Desulfofalx alkaliphila DSM 12257: one gene and its partner. The protein of the gene in region 1 interacts with the protein of each later gene in a pairwise test. Links are inferred from orthologs where the notes say so. Each region holds a gene or a part of one and is shown in the gene's direction. Other genes may lie near its edges. The genes, in order: dnaN and BR02_RS0109190.

What was found.
Region 2: the proteins of dnaN (region 1) and BR02_RS0109190 interact in binary tests that used the Bacillus subtilis proteins (3 or more experiments, as listed by UniProt). The link is inferred for Desulfofalx alkaliphila DSM 12257 from one-to-one orthologs.

Annotation. Positions count from the first base shown.
Region 1 is NZ_JONT01000003.1:170,054-173,293, forward strand. Bases 1-2,911 are described here. They hold dnaN (DNA polymerase III subunit beta), read left to right. Parts: upstream 1-858; coding sequence 859-1,965; downstream 1,966-2,911. Other genes in these bases: dnaA (chromosomal replication initiator protein DnaA), read left to right, coding at 1-643; BR02_RS0103790 (RNA-binding S4 domain-containing protein), read left to right, coding at 1,975-2,190; recF (DNA replication/repair protein RecF), read left to right, coding at 2,206-2,911. Outside these bases: more of recF, read left to right, coding at 2,912-3,240. UniProt on the Bacillus subtilis protein: Confers DNA tethering and processivity to DNA polymerases and other proteins. Acts as a clamp, forming a ring around DNA (a reaction catalyzed by the clamp-loading complex) which diffuses in an ATP-independent manner freely and bidirectionally along dsDNA.
Region 2 is NZ_JONT01000015.1:17,907-21,209, forward strand. Bases 318-3,291 are described here. They hold BR02_RS0109190 (initiation control protein YabA), read left to right. Parts: upstream 318-1,644; coding sequence 1,645-1,938; downstream 1,939-3,291. Other genes in these bases: holB (DNA polymerase III subunit delta'), read left to right, coding at 318-781; BR02_RS0109185 (PSP1 domain-containing protein), read left to right, coding at 786-1,634; rsmI (16S rRNA (cytidine(1402)-2'-O)-methyltransferase), read left to right, coding at 1,938-2,780; BR02_RS0109200 (AbrB/MazE/SpoVT family DNA-binding domain-containing protein), read right to left, coding at 2,832-3,086. In the rest of the region: more of holB, read left to right, coding at 1-317. UniProt on the Bacillus subtilis protein: Involved in control of chromosome replication initiation. Inhibits the cooperative binding of DnaA to the oriC region. Thus negatively regulating initiation of chromosome replication.

The DNA of each region.
Region 1 (3,240 bases):
TACATTATATGAAGCAAATAAACAGATAATTATTTCCAGTGACAGACCGCCAAAAAGCATACCTACTTTAGAAGACCGCCTTCGTTCACGGTTTGAGTGGGGTTTAATTACTGACATTCAAGCCCCTGACTATGAAACAAGGATAGCTATTTTGCGTAAAAAGGCACAGCTGGAGGGCTTAGAGGTGCCTGACGACACCATAGCTTATATTGCAAGAAAAATAGACTCTAACATCCGTGAATTAGAGGGGGCCCTCATTAGAATTATTGCCTTTGCTTCTTTAACCAACAGCCCCATTACTCCGGAGATGGCTGCCAACGTTTTAAAGGATATTTTACCGCCTAGCAAACCAAAGGTAATAACGGTGAGTTTAATACAAAAGATTGTGGCAGAGAGTTATAACATTAAGCCGGAAGAGTTGAAGGCTAAAAAAAGAACCCGGGCCGTTGCTTTTCCGAGGCAAATTGCCATGTATATAACCAGAGAGTTAACAGATTTATCTTTACCCAAAATAGGTGAAGAATTTGGCGGCCGAGACCATACCACCGTGCTCCATGCCTGCGATAAAATAACCAACGAAATACAAGAGGACTCTGAGCTGGAAGCCAGAATAAACGGTCTAATTAAAAAAATCCGGGAATAATTAACACAGGGTGTATAAGCTGTGCAGTGTTATGGGGATTAGTTTAAGAAGCCAAAAATCAGGCCCTTAATAAAGGGTAATTATTAACTTTTCTTCAACAGTGATATTAGTTATTAAAAGGCTTGTGGGGTAACACCTTAGTAGACATACCCACATAATAACAGCACCTACTACTACTGCTATCATTAAAAGATAATTATTTTAAGGGGATTATTATGAGAATAAACACCACAAAAGAAAACCTGTTAAATGGTGTCCAAATGGTACAAAGGGCTGTGTCAACCAAAAATCCAATGCCTATCCTGACCGGCATATTGCTGGAAAGTAAAGATAACAAGCTCAAGTTGACGGCCACGGATTTAGAAATCGGTATAGAATGTAATGTAGAGGTTACAACTATAGAAGAAGGGTCAATAATTGTTCCGGCCAAGTATATTACTGAAATTGTGCGAAAATTACCCGATGTACCCATAGATTTAACCGGGGACACAGAAAACAACACCATCACAATCCAGTACAATTCGTCCCAGGTAAATTTGCACGGCTTTAATGCCGATGAGTATCCGGCTTTTCCCGTGGTAGAAGGCAATCTTTCCTTTGCTATACCCACTAACACCTTTAAAGAGACTTTGAGGCAGGTGTTATATGCCACAAATACAGATGAGAGCAGGCCGGTATTTACCGGGGTTCTTTTTGAAATAAAGGACGGGCTTTTAACACTGGTTGCCACCGATACACATAGACTGGCCCTTAAGAAAGTTGCCATTGATGAAGAGCCGGCAGAGCTGGAAACAATTATCCCCGGCCGTACTTTAGGTGAAATATCCAGAATTATTAGCAACAGCGATGATGAAGATGTGATTAAGATTACCCTGGGCAGCAACCAGGCCCTATTTACAATTAAAAACACTGTAATAGTATCCAGGCTTATTGAGGGGCAATTCCCCAATTACCAAGGGGTAATTCCTAAAAATCATAAATCTAAGGTGAGAATAAAGGTTAAAGAACTTTTAGACTCAACCGAGAGGGCCGCCCTGTTAACAAAAACCGGAAGGGAAACAATTAGGCTGGATATTAAGAAGGACCTCTTGATGTTATCAGCAAACACAGATGTGGGTTTTATTCAAGAAAACTTAAATTGCTACCTTGAGGGAGAAGAGGTAAGCATATCTTTTAATGCACGGTATTTAACAGATGTGTTGCGGACAGTGGGCGAAGAGGAAATAATTTTGGAGTTAAGCGGCCCACTGAGCCCCGGGGTTATAAGGCCCCCAAGGGGAGATAATTATCTGTCTCTAATATTACCGGTTCGTACCGCATAGGAGAGAAGTATGGAAATAAAAGAAGTTCCAATAAAGGACAGCATAAAACTGGATCAGTTTTTAAAATGGGCCGGTATCACCGGCACCGGAGGGCAGAGCAAAATACTAATTAACGACAAGAGGGTAAAAGTTAATGGGAAAGTGGAAAATAAGAGGGGGCGAAAAATTTTACCCGGTGATATAATAGAGGTGGAGCAGGTAGGTAAATTTAAAGTGACTGGTTAAGAGGTGTTATCCTGATTGTTATTAACCAAAATCAGGGCGGAAATGTTCCGTAATTATAAAAGTTTTGAAATTTCTCCCGCTCAAGGGTTGAATATTTTCATTGGCCATAATGCACAGGGAAAGACAAATTTACTGGAATCAATATATTTTAACTTAAATGCATCTTCCTTCCGTGCCGGCAGTGATAGGGAAGTAATTAACTGGCAGGCCAATGCCTGTAATGTCATTAGTTTTATACGCCATGGCAAGAGAGAGTATAAGCAGACCGTTGCCGTCAACAGGGAAGGTAAAAAAAAGATTTTAGTTAACGGTGTGGAGAAAAAGAAAAAGGATCTTTTACATACCGGGGTCATATTATTTACACCGGATGACTTAAATTTAGTGAAAAACTCCCCCGGTGAAAGGCGAAAGTTTCTTGATTATGAAATAGGACCCTTTTACCCTAACTATAAATACTACTTGGGTCAATATTTAAAAATTTTATCCCATCGAAACAGTGTATTAAAGAATATTAGAAACAATGTTGAAGGCCTTGATGCCCTAGATGTATGGAATGACCAACTGGTTATTAACGGCACCAATATTTTATTGGGTAGAATTGAGGTTTTGAAAAAATTAACGCCCTTAATTAAAAGGTGGCACTCCTTAATTACCCAGGGGACTGAAAAGTTAGAAATAAATTATTTATCATCACTAAATTTAAAAAAACCCTTGCAGAAACAGGATATCCATAATAGTTTTATAGAAAGCATCAAAAAATTTAGGGACCAGGAAATAAGAAGATGTCAAAGTTTAGTTGGCCCCCACAGGGATGATGTGGTATTTTTAATAAATGGCAGGGAAGTAAAGGTCTATGGTTCACAGGGACAGCACAGAACCTTGGTTTTAAGTTTAAAGCTGGCCCAGGTGTCTTTTTTTAAGCAGCAGTTTAATACCAACCCAATATTGCTGCTGGATGATGTACTGTCCGAATTGGACAACAAGAGAAGGGAAGTATTATTGTCCGGCATTAAAGAGGGCATACAAACTTTTATAACCACCAATGATTTT
Region 2 (3,303 bases), on another replicon or contig:
AAATAACCCCGACTTACAGGTGGTGGAGCCCTCAGGGGCCACAATAAAGCTTGAACAGGTAAAGCAGCTACAAAGGAACATAAACTACAAGTCTTACCAGGGCGGACGTCAGGTGTATTTAATTAAGCAGTGTGACACCATGACAGCGGAGGCCGCCAATTCTTTGCTTAAAACCCTGGAAGACCCCCCCGGCAATGCAGTCTTTATACTAATTACCTCTCGACCCTATGGAATACTACCCACCATTTCATCCCGCTGCCAAAACCTATGGTTTTACCCCTTGGCAAAGGACCTGGTAATGGCAGGTTTAAAACGCTACTCCCATGTTCAAGGGGACAGGGCGGCGGTAATAGCGGCCATGGCCGGCGGCAGCATAGGCAGGGCCCTTGAACTGGTGGATGAAGAGGTATATCTGACTAGAGAGCGGATGCTGGCGGTTTTTGAAAAAATAAGGGACGGGGACCTTGTGCAGCTGCTGGGGGAATCTGCAAGTCTTTCCGGCGACAGGGATGCGGCCCTGGGCTGGCTGCAGCTGTTACAATTATGGTTTCGGGACTTGCTTGTCTGGCAACAAACCAAGGACAAGTCTTTGATTATTAATATCGACCTTGAAGATCAAGTGGACAAATACGCAGGTGAGTATAGTACAGATCAATTAATGGATATGCTGAAGGATATAGAAAGGGCACGCTCCCGGTTAGAGGCCAAAGGGAACGGCAGGTTGGTGCTTGATGCTTTGCTGCTGAGGCTGGCTGATATACCGGAAGCAAAGGGAGGGTAAAATATTGGCTTATAAGGTGGTTGGTATTCGTTTTAAAAAAGCCGGCAAAATATATTTTTTTGATCCCGATGGCCTGGAGCTGCAAATAGGGGACCATGCCATTGTGGAAACCACCCGGGGGATTGAATATGGTCAAGTGGTGGCCGGCCCCGGTGAGGTGGAAGAGGATGAGGTGGTGGCGCCCTTAAAGAAGGTGCTGCGCAAGGCTACAGAGGAGGACAAGGCACAGCTGTCTTTAAATAAAGAAAAGGAAAAGGTCGCCTATCAGGTGGGTTTGGAAAAAATTGCTGCCCATGGGCTGCCCATGAAGCTGATCTCGGTGGAGCAGACCTTTGACGGCAACAAAATTATTTTTTATTTTACCGCCGACGGCCGTATTGATTTTAGGGAACTGGTGAAGGACCTGGCAGCGGTTTTTCGCACCAGGATAGAGTTGAGGCAAATCGGGGTGCGGGACGAAGCTAAAATGGTGGGCGGCCTGGGCTGCTGCGGCAGGGAATTGTGCTGTGCTTCCTGGCTGGCTGATTTTGCTCCCGTTTCAATTCGCATGGCCAAGGATCAAAATCTTTCCTTAAACCCTACAAAAATATCAGGGATTTGCGGGCGGTTGATGTGCTGCTTAAAATATGAAAACGATGTTTACGAGGAAGCCAAGGAACATTTTCCGGAGGTGGGCACCCTTGTTAACACTGCCGAGGGCGATGGTCGGGTGGTCGGTTTTAATATATTTAAAAAGACTGTCACGGTGGAAATAAAAGAAAACAAACATATTTTTGAGTTTCCTGTGGGGGATGTAGTAATAAAGAAGATAAAGGGTGAAAACAGTGGGGCCTCTACCCGGACGGATAGCTAGACTGGAATATATGATTAAAGAAGTGTTGGGTGAACTGGAAGACATAAAAAAGTTAGTGCGTTTATTGGAGCAGGAAAATGAAAAATTGCGCCATGAATTAACCCAGGCCTATAAACACTGTAAAAGGGAGGCCCAAAGGGCCGCTGAAACAGAGAAGACAGACAGGGATGAGCCCACCTTGCTGCGATTGTATAACGAGGGTTTTCATGTGTGTAACATTAAGTTTGCCCAAAGCAGGGAGGAAGAGTGTCTCTTTTGTTTGGGCCTCCTGCGCAGACAAGATGATGAGGTTGGTGAAAAGTAGTGGCCGGTAAATCCTGTGGAACACTGTACCTATGCGCCACTCCCATTGGCAACCTGGAGGATATCACCATTAGGGCCTTGACGGTGTTAAAAGAATGTGACCTAATTGCCGCAGAGGACACCAGGCATACAAGAAAGCTTCTCTCCCATTATGATATTCATACCAGGCTGATCAGTTATCATGCCCACAACGAACAAAGGCAGGGCGAAAGGATAATTGACATGCTCTTGCAGGGGCAAGATGTTGCGGTGGTAAGCGATGCGGGCATGCCCGGTATTTCCGATCCCGGGGCCCGGCTGGTGGAATTGGCCTTAGAGCATGGGATACCGGCGGTGCCTGTTCCCGGGGCCAGTGCTGTGATAGCGGGGCTGGTGGTTTCGGGTTTGCCCACGGCCCGTTTTGTATTTGAAGGTTTTTTGCCCTCTAACAAAAAGGGGCGCAGGCGTCATTTGGAAAAGATAAGGGGCGAACAACGCACCATGGTCTTTTATGAGTCACCGCACCGCCTCTTGGAAACCTTAAGGGACATGTGCAGTAAATTTGGCGGTGACAGACAGATTGCGGTGGCCCGGGAGTTAACTAAAAAGCACGAAGAAATTTACAGGGGAAGCCTGCACTTGGCAGTGAGCCACTTTGAGAAGGTACCCCCCCGGGGGGAATTTACCTTGGTGGTGGCCGGTTCAAGGGAAGAAGACAGGGCAGAATCCTTTGCAGACCTGCCGGTGGTTGATCATGTAAACCGGCTCATTGCCACAGGCATGGATAAAAAACAAGCCATCAAGGAAGTGGCTAAGCTGCGTGGTATGCCGAAAAGGGATGTATATAAGGCGGTGGAACAATAAAGGCGCGATTATCCGCGCCTGTGGTTTTTAACCGGAGTACATGTATTTATTTTACATGGCCTGTGTGCTTTCAACCATGGCATTGGCGCAATCTTTGCAGACTTGTTTGCCGTTAAACACAAAGACATCCGATGCGTTGCCACAGAAAACACAGGCCGGCTCATATTTTCTTAAAATAATTTTCTCGTTGTCTACATAAATCTCCAGGGCATCCTTTTCTTCAATTCCTAGGGTGCGGCGCAACTCGATGGGAATAACAACCCTGCCGAGCTCGTCCACCTTACGCACAATACCTGTGGATTTCATATTTTTTACCTCCCTTATACATATTTACCGCTTCGACAGTAAATGATAATATGTTACAAGTAAACAATACCAATGATTCCAGTAAAAGTCAATAATTATTTACACCAATAAATTAGGATTATTTTTTATGTACATACTATTAAGAATTAGGGAAAACTTGACAAAGGAGCCATTGCTGGGCTAGAATTTGAATGGACACCGCCCAATGATGGTTAAA